Regions from separate parts of the Gordonia sp. ABKF26 genome, predicted to be linked through region 3. Evidence: predicted binding sites of a transcription regulator. Region 3 holds the regulator's gene; each other region holds the start of a gene.

Region 1 (3,207 bases), 1.3 Mb from region 3:
CGGCACTTCGATTGTGTCGCAGTGGTGTCCGACGGCGGCGTGGTCGCCCAGGGCCGACCCGTCGACGTGCTGACGCCGGATCTGCTGGCGGCCGTCTTCGAGGTGTCCGGGACCGTTGTCACCCACCCGGCGACGGGCCTGCCACACCTCCTGCTGAACTCCCCCAACACTTCTGCTCCCCGAGCTCTGACGACAGACACCCTGTGAGAGGACATCCCTTGAGTACGCGCACCTCCCGAGTCCACCCGACCGCCGCCGTCCTGGTCGCCGCACTGACCCTGGGCGCGGTTGCCGCATGCTCGACCGACAGCACCGCGGCCACCGAAAACACTGTGACGGTGGCCAATTGTGGAGCCGACGTCGATTTCCCCCAGCCGCTCGACCGGCTGTTCGTCAACGACGGTGGCATGATCGCGATCGCCCTGGCGGCGGGCGCCCGCGACAACATGGTGGCGGTCAGTGCGCTCGCCCGCGACAAAGATGTTCTCCGGCTCGAGTACGGACCTCAGGTGGACACCCTGAACGAGGTCGCGGCCGAGCGTCCCACGCTCGAGAACATCGTCGCCGCGAAGCCCCAGGTGCTCTATGCCGGATACAACTACGGCATGAGCGAGTCCCGCGGGATCACGCCGGAGATCCTCGCATCCCACGGCATCGACGTCTACCAGCTGTCCGAGGCGTGCCGGCAGGTCGAGGGTGAGGCGCAGCGCGGCACCATGGACCCGTGGGTCGCGCTCGACACCGACCTGCGCAACATCGGAACCATCACCGGCAACCCGGACCAGGGCGCCGCCGCGGCCGACGAGGTCGCCGACCGCCTCGAGAAGCTCCGCGCCGCACCGCAACCCGCCGACAAGCCCACGGTCTTCGTCTTCGACAGCGTCTCCGACACCATCTTCTCCTCCGGGTCCTACGGCGGCCCGCAGGGCATCATCGACGCCGCGGGCGCCCGCAATGCGACCGAGGACATCGACGACACGTGGACCGCCGTCAGCTGGGAACGGCTCACCACCGCGGACCCCGACGTCATCGTGTTCGTGGACTACCCCGGTCAGACGGTCGAGGAGAAGATCGCCGCGCTGCGGTCCAACCCGGCCAGCCGCAATCTCAAGGCGGTACGCGAGAACCGATTCGTGAACCTGCCGTACGCAATGTGGGTGTCGAGCCCGCTGAACATCGACGCCGCCGAGATCATGCGCAATGTCCTCGAGAACCACGGCCTCGCACCGGAATCCGGAATCACCCCGAGCCTCGACGTCGCGCAGCTGGACCTCGGGGGCAACAACTGGCTGCAGTGAGTCGCCGAACGCCCGTAGAGCACGCGGGCGGCGGCGATTGTCGTGCCGCCGCCCCTGGGGGATCCAGTGCGCCCACCGTCGATGTTCGCAACACCTGACTGCATTCAGGCCCCTACCATGAGGCACCGACAACTCTTGGCCGACGAATACCGTTGCACAACAGAGCTTTAGAGGTTGCGATGTAGCCGTGTCGGTGTACACTCGAACGTACATTCGCAGCAACGGTTCTCGGGGGGTGGCCATGTCTGACGAATCAGCCACGCCGAAACCGCGAGCCGTCGAACTCGTCACCGAGTTGCATGCGATCCTCGACGAACTGCAGTCCGTGGACCTGGCGCCATGTGCCGACGCCGAGTTGACTGACGTGGCAGCCGAGACCGAACGTGCCATCGCACGGTTGACAGTCGCCGGTGACCGGCAGATCGATCAGGTCGAGGCTCGCGACCTGCCCCGCAAGGCCGGCTGCCGCACGCTCATGCAGTTCATGACCCATCGGCTGCGGGTGTCGAACCCGATGCGGCGTCGTAAGCAGATGGACGCCACCGCCACCCGCACCAGCCTCGGCGGCGAGGTCCTACCGCCCGAACACCCCTGCCTCGCTGAGGCGTTCGCTGCGGGAGCGGTTGGCTCTGCACACGTGCAGGCCGCCCTCGATGTCCTCGACCGGATTCCCCACGCCGTCGAGCATGATGTGAAAGTCGCTGCCGAGCGTCAGATGGCCGAGATCGCCGCCGATCACACACCCGCCGACATCACCCAACTCGGCGCGCGGCTCCTCGCTCACCTCGACCCCGACGGCACCCTGTCCGACGACACCGACCAGAAACGGCGCCGCGGCCTGTGGATCGGACGCCAACGCGCCGACGGCACCGCCACCATCTCCGGCACCCTCACTCCCGCACTCCACGCCCGGCTCACGATGATGTTCGCCGTCTGGGGCAAACCCGGACTCAACAACCCCGACGACCCCGCCTCACCCAGCGGACCGGCCGGCACCGCCGACCCCGACGCCCTGGCCACCGCAGCCGACCGCGACCAACGCACCCCCGCCCAGACAAATCACGACGCCCTCGACGCCGCACTGGCCGCCGGTTTCGCCGACGGGATTCTCGGAACGTCGCACCGCGGCCTGCCCGCCCATCTGATCATCAAAGCCGATCTGGGCGACCTGATCCGCGAAGCCGGACTCGCCACCACCGCCACCGGCACCCTGCTGCCCATCGCTGACCTAGTCGCGATGGCCGGCGAGGTTCAGCCGTGGTTGGCGATCTTCAAGGACGCCACCGCCGTCCCGCTGTACTTCGGGCGAGGCAGACGTCTGGCGACCCGCGAACAACGCCTCGTGTCCTTCGCGCGCCCCGACGGTGAAGTGTGCTCGGCACCCGGCTGCGATCAGCCCGCCACCCAGGTCGAACTCCATCACGCCCACAAGGACTGGGCCAAGGGCGGTCTCACCGACATCGACGACCTCGCACCCGCCTGCCCACGACACAACCGCATGGTCGGCGACGCACCCGGGCAATACACCACCCGAATCGCACGGACCGGACCCGACGAAGGCCGCTGCATCTGGCGACTCAACGCCGAACCCGGCGCACCACCCAACCCCGAACACCTCAACCGCCGACCCGACATACCCCGGCGGTTCGCCGAACACCTACGCGACATACGCGCCGAGATCCACGGACCGACCACCCGAGGGTTTCGCAGACTCGGTCGCCGGACCCTTCGTGACGCGCCCTCCGCAAGCTTCGGGCGCTCCTCAGGGGGCAAAGGGCCCGGCGACCAGTCGCGCCCCGACGCCGTCGGCAATGGCGACAGCGGTCGGCGTCTCGAACTCGCCTACCGCGAACTCGTCCACCCGCGAACACTGCCGAAGCATCCCACCACCCCACCACTGACCCCGGTC
Region 2 (3,207 bases), 2.2 Mb from region 3:
GGCATTGAGTTGCCAGACGCAGCGGCCTTCGTCGGGGCCGGACCGGACGATCCGGGTGGTGTATTGCCCGGGTTGGTCGCCGACCATCCGATTGTGGCGGGGGCAGGCCGGGGCGAGGTCGTCGATGTCGGTGAGACCGCCCTTGGCCCAATCCTTGTGGGCGTGATGGAGTTCGACGTGGGTGGCGGGCTGATCGCAACCGGGCGCCGAGCACACTTCCCCGTCGGGGCGGGCGAAGGAGACGAGGCGTTGTTCGCGGGTGGCCAGACGTCTGCCTCTACCGAAGTACAAGGGCACGGCGGTGTGATCTTTGAAGATCGCCAGCCACGGCTGAACCTCGCCGGCCATCGCGATCAGGTCAGCGATGGGCAGCAGGGTTCCGGTGGCGGTGGTGGCGAGTCCGGCTTCGCGGATCAGGTCACTGAGGTCGGCTTTGATGATCAGATGGGCGGGCAGGCCGCGGTGCGATGTTCCGAGAATCCCGTCGGCGAAGCCGGCGGTGAGTGCGGCGTCGAGCGCATCGTGATTCGTCTGGGCGAGGGTGCGGCCGTCACGATCGGCTGCGAGCGCGAGGGCGTCGGGGTCGGCGGTGCCGGCGGGTCCGCTGGGTGAGTTGGGGTCGTCGGGGTTGTTGAGTCCGGGTTTGCCCCAGACGGCGAACATCATCGTAAGCCGGGCAACTAGTTCGGGGGTCAGGGTGCCGGAGATCTTCGCGGTGCCATCGGCGCGTTGGCGGCCGATCCACAGGTTGCGGCGCCGTTTCTGGTCGGTGTCGTCGGACAGGGTGCCGTCCGGGTCGAGATGAGCAAGCAACCGCGCACCGAGCTGGGTGATGTCGGCCGGTGTGTGATCGGCAGCGATCTCGGCCATCTGCCGTTCGGCAGCGACTTTCACGTCGTGTTCGACGGCGTGGGGGATCTGGTCGAGGACGTCGAGGGCGGCCTGGACGTGCGCGCTGCCGACAGACCCTGCGGCGAATGCTTCGGCCAGGGTGGGGTGTTCGGGTGGTAGGACCTCGCCACCCAGGCTGGTGCGGGTGGCGGTGGCGTCCATCTGCTTACGGCGGCGCACAGGGTTGGATACCCGCAGCCGGTGGGTCATGAACTGCATGAGCGTGCGGCAGCCCGTCTTGCGGGGAAGGTCGCGGGCCTCGGCCTGATCGATCTGCCGGTCACCGGCCACGGTCAGTCGCGCGATGGCGCGTTCGGTGTCGGCTGCGACCTCGGTGAGTTCGGCATCGGTACACGGAGACAGGTCCACGGTCTGCAGTTCGTCGAGGATCGCATGCAGGTCGGCCACCAACTCGACCGCACGAGGGGTCGGCGCGTCGGTGCCGTCGTGCCGTTGGGTATCTGTCATGACGGCCACCCCCCCCGGCGAGAGCCGTTGCTGCGAATGTACGTTCGAGTGTACACGAACGGGAACGCATGGCAAGACCAAAAATACTGTTGTGCAACCGTATTCGACGGCAATAGATTGTCGGGGCCATGTGATAAGGGCGGTTATCCGCCACCGCCTAGGCGAAGATCGCCTGGAGTGCGGGCACCACGTCGTGGTGGTCCCGGATCGGCCGGCACCGGCCCCGGCCGATGAGCGCCAAGTCCTTCCCGAGTTCGGCGTCGTGCTCCCCCGAGATGTCGAGCAGCACGTCGAGACGGGGGAGTCGGCCGGCCACGTCCCGGGGGTCGGGTCCCGCGTTGTGGACGCAGTCGCTCAACAGGATCACGCGAGCGTCTGCGCGAGGTGCGCCGGCCAGCTGTTCGAGGGCGGTCTGCAGCGGGAAGGCCACGTTGGTCAGGCCCTGTGCGGGCAGTGCGAGGAGTTCGTCGACGAGTTGTTCGGTGGTGACCGGTCGGCCGAGAGGGACGATGAGCGCGGCGTCGGACCAGAAGGCGATAACGGCGAGGTCGTCGCGACCGAGTTCACCGGCGAGTGCGCCGGCTGTCGCGGCCGCGGTGCGGACCTGCTCGCCGCGGGCGGAGCCGGACACGTCGACCGCCAGCACGATGGAGCGTCGGCGCCGGACGCGCTCGCGCACGCGGATGTCGTCGTCCTCGGGAATCGGGTTGCCGATGAGTGCCTCGAGGGTCGCGTCGAGATCGAGCTCATCGGAGCCACCCCGCCAACGCTGGGTCGTGAGTACACCGTTGGCGCTGCGGCGTGCGTTCCGTGTCTCCACGGGACGTGCGAGTCGGAGTCGTCTGGCGAGTCCGATCGCCCGCTCTCGCGCGACCGGGTCGGTCTGTGCCGCAGGGGAATCGTCGTCACGGGTACCTGCGTCATCGGTGACCGCGACGACCGCACCCGAGGTCCCGCGGGGCACGTCCCGGGCACGTCCACGTCGACCGATCGGGACGACGGCGCCGCCGCGGCCCGCGGGCTCGAACAGCATCGGGCTTTCCGACAGCTGTTTGGGTCTGCGCCGCAGTGGCTTCCGTCGACGGGGTTGAGTGCTGACCGAATCGCGCCGGAGCGGTGAATCGGCGTCGACCGCTCTTCAACCCGGGTCGGCCGCCGCCGGCGCCAGTAGGAAGTGGTTCTGCCAGATCTCGCCGAGCACCTGTTCGGCGGTGGTGAACGCGACGTCGTCGAGATGGATCCGCCCGGACAGGGCAACCTGCATGGCGTCGAGGAAGGTGGCGGTGTACGCCGACGGCAGGTCGCGTGGCGGTTCGACCGCGTCGTCGACCGGGACGGTTGTGCCGCGCATCTCGCACAGCTGGTGCGCGAGGAGTGCGGTGTCGATCGCTCCGCGTACGCTGCTGCCCTGACGGACGGCGTCGTGTCGACGGGTGTCGCGGGTGACGGCGACGGCATCCGCGACCACTCTCGCCGACGACAATTCTGTCCTGCGCGAAACGATCTCGCGCTCCGCCGCGTCGTCCTGATAGTCGACGACCAGCCGGCACATGCGATCGTAGACCGAGGTCGACAGGCGCGTGGTGCCGACATTGTCGAAGGGATTCATCGACGCCACGATGCGAAAACTTGGCTGGGCGGCGATGGTGCCGACGCGCGGGACGGTGATGGTCCGCTCGGCCATCGCGGTGAGCAGAGTGTCGATGGTGTCCTCCGGCGCGCGGTTGAACTCCTCGACATAGAGGAACCCGCCGGCGCGCATGGCCTCGATGAGCGGGCCGTCGACGAAGTTGTCGGGGGAGTAGTCCTCGCGCAAGACCCGCGCCGGGTTGTGGTGCCCCACCAGGC
Region 3 (3,207 bases):
GCAGATCGACCATCTCGTGTTCGACGGCTTCGTGGCAGCCACCGCACGGCGGCATCTGGAGAACCTGCCGCGGTACCTCGACGGTGCGCGGGCACGTCTCGAGGCGCTGCCCGCGTCCGCCGCGCGCGACAAGGCCGGCGTCGCGGTCGTCGATCGCGTCGTCGAGCGGTGGGCCCAACGGCTCGAACAGGTCCCTGAGCACCGACGGGCGATCGTCGACGACGAGGCGCAGTGGCTCGTCGAGGAACTACGGGTCGGGTTGTTCGCCGAGCGTCTCGGTACCGCGTTCCCCGTGTCGGAGAAGCGCGTCCTACGAGCTCTGGACCGACTCGGCTGAGACGGGATCGGTGGTGGCGGTCTCGACACGTCCGCCACCGGACGCCGACGACTTCAGATCGTCGATCTCGCGCTGGAAGTCGTCCACCGAGTCGAACGACCGGTACACCGACGCGAACCGCAGGTACGCCACCTCGTCGAGATCACGCAGCGGACCCAGGATCGCGAGACCGACTTCGTTGCTGGGGATCTCGGCCGATCCGCTCGCGCGCACCGTGTCCTCGACCTGCTGGGCGAGTTGCGCGAGTGCGTCCTCGGCGACGTGCCGGCCCTGACAGGCACGACGCACACCGCGCATGACCTTCTCGCGACTGAACGGCTCGGTGACCCCGTTGCGTTTGACCACGGCGAGCACGGCGCTCTCCACCGTGGAGAATCGGCGCCCGCACTCCACACACGAGCGACGCCGTCGGATGGCCTGCCCTTCATCTGCGACACGCGAGTCGATGACCTTGGTGTCGTCGTTCTTGCAGAAGGGGCAGCGCATCGTGTCCTCACGCAGGTCGCGGGACGCTGGAACGCACCGAAACCGTGCGCCCGGCCGCTTCTCGGCCGGCCCCTGTGACATCGAGGATACCGCCCGGCCTCAGCGGTACCGGGGGGTGAGCAGGGGCTGACCCACCTGCAGCGCACTCGACGGCAGATCGTTCATCGCGACGATCTCGTCGATCACGATGTCGCGGGGCATCTCGGGCGCCACCCGGCCGGCGATCGTGCTGAGGGAATCCCCGGCGCGCACGTGGACGACCTCTGCGCTCACCGCGGCGGGCGTCATCGAGTCCGAATAGTTCTGACCGACGACACCGAACACCCACACGACGAACGCGAGGCCGACGCCGGCGAGGACCGCGACGGCGGTGCGGCGACGGCGACGGAACACCGCTGCATCCGGACCGACCGGCCCGCGGCCCCGGGCACCCACCGGGGAGCCGCAGTGCGTGCCGCCGACGCGTGGCGTCAGTGGCGACCCGCCCACCGGACGGTTGCCTGCCGGCCGGTTGTCGACGGGCCGAGAACCGTCGGACAGCGGGGTCCGGGTCCGGATACGGTCGGCGCGGTCGGTGCGCGCCCGGATGGTGTCGGGACGCTCGGTACGGACGGGAGCGACGAGAGTGGCGGTGCGCATGGTGCCCTCCGGGTGTTCGGTGCGGGATCTTCGGGTGTTCGGGTGTCTGGCGTTCGGTGTTCGAACTTCGATCAGATGTTCGATGCACTGATGTTCGAATTTGTAGCACGGCGCACCGACAAAGTCTCGCGACACATCGAACAAATGTTTGAGGTGCAGGTCGCACTCCGCTAGGCTCGGACGCGGCTGAACATCCCCACGGGCCATCTACCAGCACGTTCCGAAAACGAGAGGAACCGAACATGAGTGACACCGGCGATAGGCGCGGCCGAGCGCGGGGAGCCGACGACGAGGCCCCTATCGACGTCGCCGCCGCCGAGGCCTCACTCACCCCGCGCCAGCTCGGGGTCCTGGAAGTCATCCGCCGCTCGGTACGCGAGCGCGGTTACCCGCCGAGCATCCGCGAGATCGGCGACGAGGTCGGCCTGGCCTCGACATCGTCGGTCGCCCACCAGCTACGGACCCTCGAGCGCAAGGGTCTGCTCAAGAGGGATGCGAACCGGCCGCGTGCGGTCAACATCGCGCCGAGCGAATCGCCGTCGCCGGAGACCCCGTCGGCCGGCCGGCTGCCCGAGCCGACCTTCGTGCCGGTCCTCGGCCGGATCGCGGCCGGTGGCCCGATCCTGGCCGAGGAGGCGGTCGAGGACGTGTTCCCGCTTCCTCGCGAGCTGGTCGGCGAGGGCTCGCTCTTCTTGCTGCGCGTCGTGGGCGAGTCGATGATCGACGCCGCCATCTGCGACGGCGACTGGGTCGTCGTGCGGCAGCAGAACGTCGCCGACAACGGCGACATCGTCGCAGCGATGATCGACGGCGAGGCCACCGTGAAGACCTTCAAGCGTCAGGGCGCCAATGTGTGGCTGATGCCGCACAACGAGCTGTTCGATCCCATCCCGGGCAACGACGCCGTGATCCTCGGCAAGGTCGTCACCGTGATGCGGCGAGTCTGACCTCTCCCCCGACCGAACGGTCGAGCACCGCCGCGGCAGCTTCTCGCGCCGCGGCGGGGTCGGACGTGGCCAGCGCGGCGTCGGCGGCGGCGCGGCAGTCCTGGGCGGTCACCTCGCCGAGCCGAGCCCCCACCGCGGCGGCCGCGGTCGGCGCGCTGGACAGCGAGGTCACCCCGAGACCGACGAGCACGCAGGCGAGATTCGGATCGGCAGCCGCCTCACCGCACACCCCGACCGGCTTGCCCTGGCGGACACCCGCTGCGGCGACACCCGCGATCAGGCTGAGCACCGCAGGCTGCCACGGATCGGTCAATCCGGCGAGATCGGCCGACATCCGATCGGCCGCCATCGTGTACTGCGTCAGATCGTTGGTGCCGATCGACACGAAGTCCACCTCGGCGAGCACGGCCTCGGCCAGGATGGCGGCCGCGGGCACCTCGATCATGACCCCGGCGACCAGGCCCCGGCCGCGGACCTCCGCGGCGAAGGCGCGCGCCTCGGACGGCGAGGCGATCATCGGCGCCATGACCCACGGCGCGACGTCGGAACCCGACGCGGCGTGCGCGATCGCGTCGAGCTGGTGGGCTCGGATCTCGGGATGCGCCAGGGCGATTCGATCCCCACGGACACCGAGCGCGGGATTGGATTCGTCTGGGTGGGTCACGAACCTCAAGGGCTTGTCCGAGCCGGCGTCGAGGGTACGGATCACCACCTTCTGGCCGTCGAAGGCATCGAGTACCTCGCGGTAGATCGCCGCCTGCTCGTCGACCGATGGTTCGTCGGCGCGTTCGAGGAAGG
Region 4 (3,207 bases), 1.4 Mb from region 3:
TCGCCGACCATCCGGTTGTGCCGCGGGCAGGCCGGGGCGAGGTCGTCGATGTCGGTGAGACCACCCTTGGCCCAATCCTTCTGGGCGTGATGGAGTTCGACGTGGGTGGCGGGCTGGTCGCATCCGGGTGCGGAACAGACTTCACCGTCGGGGCGGGCGAAGGAGACGAGGCGTTGTTCGCGGGTGGCGAGACGCTTGCCCCTACCGAAATGCAGCGGCACCGCGGTGGCGTCTTTGAAGATCGCCAACCACGGCTGGATCTCGCCGGCCATCGCGATCAGGTCGGGGATGGGCAGCAGGGTGCCGGTGGCGGTGGTGGCGAGTCCGGCTTCACGGATCAGATCATTGAGGTCGCCTTTGATGATCAGTTGCACGGGCAGCCCGCGGTGCGAGGTTCCGAGCGTGCCGTCGGCGAAACCGGCGGTGAGTGCGGCGTCCAGTGCGTCGTGATTGGTCTGGGCGGGGGTGCGTTGGTCGCGGTCGGCTGCGAGGGCCAGGGCGTCGGAATCGGCGGTGCCGGCCGGCCCGCTGGGCGAGTTCGGGTCGTCGGGGTTGTTGAGTCCGGGTTTGCCCCAGACGGCGAACATCATCGTGAGTCGGGCGGCGAGTTCAGGGGTGAGGGTGCCGGAGATGGTGGCGGTGCCGTCGGCGCGTTGCCGCCCGATCCACACGCCGCGGCGTCGTTTCTGGTCGGTGTCGTCGGACAGGGTGCCGTCCGGGTCGAGATGGGCCAACAAGCGCGCGCCCAATTGGGTGATGTCGGCGGGTGTGTGGTCGGCGGCGATCTCGGCCATCTGCCGTTCCGCAGCGACTTTCACGTCGTGGTCGACAGCGTTCGGGATGCGGTCGAGGACGTCGAGGACGTCGAGGGCGGATTGGACGTGTGCGGTGCCGACGGCGCCTCGCGCGAATGCCTCAGCCAGGCAGGGGTGTTCGGGTTCCAAGATTTCACCGCCGAGGCTGGTGCGGGTGGCGGTGGCGTCCATCTGCTTGCGTCGGCGCGTCGGGTTGGAGACCCGCAGCCGGTGGGTCATGAACTGCATGAGGGTTCGGCAGCCGGCCTTGCGGGGGAGGTCGCGGGCTTCGACCTGATCCATCTGCCGGTCACCGGCAACGGTCAGGCGTGCGATGGCACGTTCGGTATCGGCTGCCACGTCAATCAACTCGGCATCGGTACACGGCGACAGGTCCACAGTCTGCAATTTGTCGAGAATCGCATGCAGCTCGGCCACCAGCTCGACGGCACGCGGTTGCGGCGCCGCCGAATCGTCGTCGACGTGTGTCGTGTCGGCCATGACGGTCACCTCCCCCGGGAGCCGTTGCTGCGAATGTACGTTCGAGTGTACACGATCTCGGCGCATCTGGTCGCGAAAAGCTCTGTCCAGCAATCTGTATGGTCTCTTGTGATGGTGAAGGGAGCTTGTCGGCGGCAACAGATATAACCTAGCGGAACAACGAACATCCTCGTTGCAGTCAACCGGGCGTTGTCACCACGACGGCAGCCCGCGCGCTTCTAATTGGGCACGTAGGTTCTCCCGACCGTGCAACGACTCTGCGCCGGCGAGCCGGGCGAGAACCCTTGTGCTCCAGTCGCCGTCGAGGCCATGCCGGCTGTTGTATCCGGTCAGGGTTTCGTCGTAGGTATCGACGTGCGAGTCCGCGGCCGCGGCGTCGTAGGTCTCCCGGTGGAGAACGGCGGCTTGGGGGAGGCGGGGTTTGACGCCCGCAGGCTCGGTGGGGTCGGGTCGGCCGATCGCCAGCCCGAAGGTTGCGATCGCATGGTCGGGCAATCTCAGCTCGTCGGCCACCTCTAAGGGGTGATTACGGATTGCGCCGACGAACACCGTGCCGAGGCCCAGTGATTCGGCGGCGACGACCGCGTTCTGGGCGGCGAGTGCGGTGTCGACGAACCCGATGATCGTGGATTCCAGATAGTCGGTCGCATCGAGCGGCACTGCCCGGCGCGTAGCGAGGCGCCGGGCACGGCCGAGATCGGCGACCCAGACCAGGAACAGCGGCGCGTCGTCGATGAACCCCTGGTTGTTGGCCAGCACCGACAACCGGCGCTTGCGATCCGGATCTCGCACCGCGATCACGCTCCACGCCTGCAGGTTCGACGCTGTCGGGGCCGACTGTGCCGCCGCGACGATGGCGTGGAGCCGGGCATCATCGACGGGATCCGGCAGGAACCGACGGACCGAACGGTGCGCCAGCTGAACGCCGAGGACCTCGCTGACCACGTCGAGGGTGGCTTCGGGGTCGGCGTAGCGTTCGGTGATGGTCATGCCGAGCATGCTGATGCGCGGGGACCGGTGTGACAACCTTCTCGCGCGGACTGGGCGGAAGTCCCCGCGGCGGCGAGCGGAACGTCGCCCTCCGCGCCGGCCATCAACCCTGGCGCGCCTTGAATCTGGGGTTGCCCTTGTTGATCACGTAGATGCGTCCCTTGCGCTTGACCACCTGCGAGCCGGGCTGGGTCTTCAACGAACGGATGGATGCACGGACCTTCAACGGAGCCTCCTTAATGGAAATTGTTTCCATTAAAGCAGCTCCGTCGCCTCGGGTCGACGGCCGGGTCTCAGACCTCCCAGGTGTGTACCGGCTCGCCCTCGTGCATCTGGGTCACGTAGTCGCGCAGCATTCCCTGCAAGGCCTGCGCCCGGCTCTCGCCCGCGCGTTCGCGGGCCGCCACGGCCTGGCGTTGCCAGACCGACCCGGTCTGACGAGAGATGCAGCGGCCCTCGATGACCGAGAGGTAGCGCTTGCGGGCCTTGTCGGAGACCCCGAACCGACGCAGTCCGTCCTCGGCGAGCACGAGGAGCCGGCGGAGGACGAGTTCGTCGGGCCGGACCCAGCCGACGTCGGGCCAGTACAACTGGGACTCCATCCCGGCGCGTGCGCCGGACTGCAGGTTCTCGGCGGCGGCATTGAACGACATCCGCGACCACAGCGGGCGGTCGGACTCGACGAGACCGCGGACGACACCGTAGTAGAAGGCGGCATTGGCCATCGTGTCGACGACCGTCGGGCCGGCGGGCAGCACGCGGTTCTCGACGCGGAGGTGGGCCTGGCCCTCGTGGATGTCGTAGACCGGCCGGTTCCAGCGGTACACGGTCCCGTTGTGTAGGCGCAGCTCGTCGAGGGTCGGGATGCGTCCGTCGTCGAGTTCGGCGAGTGGATCGGTGTCGGTGGAGACCGGGAGGAGGG

Evidence for each region. The regulator LexA, encoded in region 3, represses DNA repair genes until DNA is damaged. The targets are predictions, from matches to a motif close to CGAACANNTGTTCG.
Region 1: a site for LexA is predicted at 1,501-1,514, ahead of AB4Z55_RS22320 (DUF222 domain-containing protein). Genes of this name have one in related genera too.
Region 2: a site for LexA is predicted at 1,393-1,406, ahead of AB4Z55_RS06765 (DUF222 domain-containing protein). Genes of this name have one in related genera too.
Region 4: a site for LexA is predicted at 1,326-1,339, ahead of AB4Z55_RS23050 (DUF222 domain-containing protein). Genes of this name have one in related genera too.

Annotation. Positions count from the first base shown of each region.
Region 1 covers NZ_JBGCVZ010000003.1:4,830,894-4,834,100, forward strand. The annotation lists gene AB4Z55_RS22310 (ABC transporter ATP-binding protein) at 1-207, shown strand, start outside; gene AB4Z55_RS22315 (ABC transporter substrate-binding protein) at 219-1,298, shown strand; gene AB4Z55_RS22320 (DUF222 domain-containing protein) at 1,540-3,207, shown strand, end outside.
Region 2 covers NZ_JBGCVZ010000003.1:1,366,089-1,369,295, forward strand. The annotation lists gene AB4Z55_RS06765 (DUF222 domain-containing protein) at 1-1,359, opposite strand, end outside; gene AB4Z55_RS06770 (VWA domain-containing protein) at 1,517-2,392, opposite strand; gene AB4Z55_RS06775 (AAA family ATPase) at 2,498-3,207, opposite strand, start outside.
Region 3 covers NZ_JBGCVZ010000003.1:3,566,653-3,569,859, forward strand. The annotation lists gene hrpA (ATP-dependent RNA helicase HrpA) at 1-337, shown strand, start outside; gene nrdR (transcriptional regulator NrdR) at 311-823, opposite strand; gene AB4Z55_RS16465 (LysM peptidoglycan-binding domain-containing protein) at 923-1,462, opposite strand; gene lexA (transcriptional repressor LexA) at 1,705-2,409, shown strand; gene AB4Z55_RS16475 (phosphoenolpyruvate--protein phosphotransferase) at 2,387-3,207, opposite strand, start outside.
Region 4 covers NZ_JBGCVZ010000003.1:4,999,333-5,002,539, reverse strand. The annotation lists gene AB4Z55_RS23050 (DUF222 domain-containing protein) at 1-1,295, opposite strand, end outside; gene AB4Z55_RS23045 (NADPH-dependent oxidoreductase) at 1,488-2,285, opposite strand; gene ykgO (type B 50S ribosomal protein L36) at 2,389-2,511, opposite strand; gene AB4Z55_RS23035 (hypothetical protein) at 2,579-3,207, opposite strand, start outside.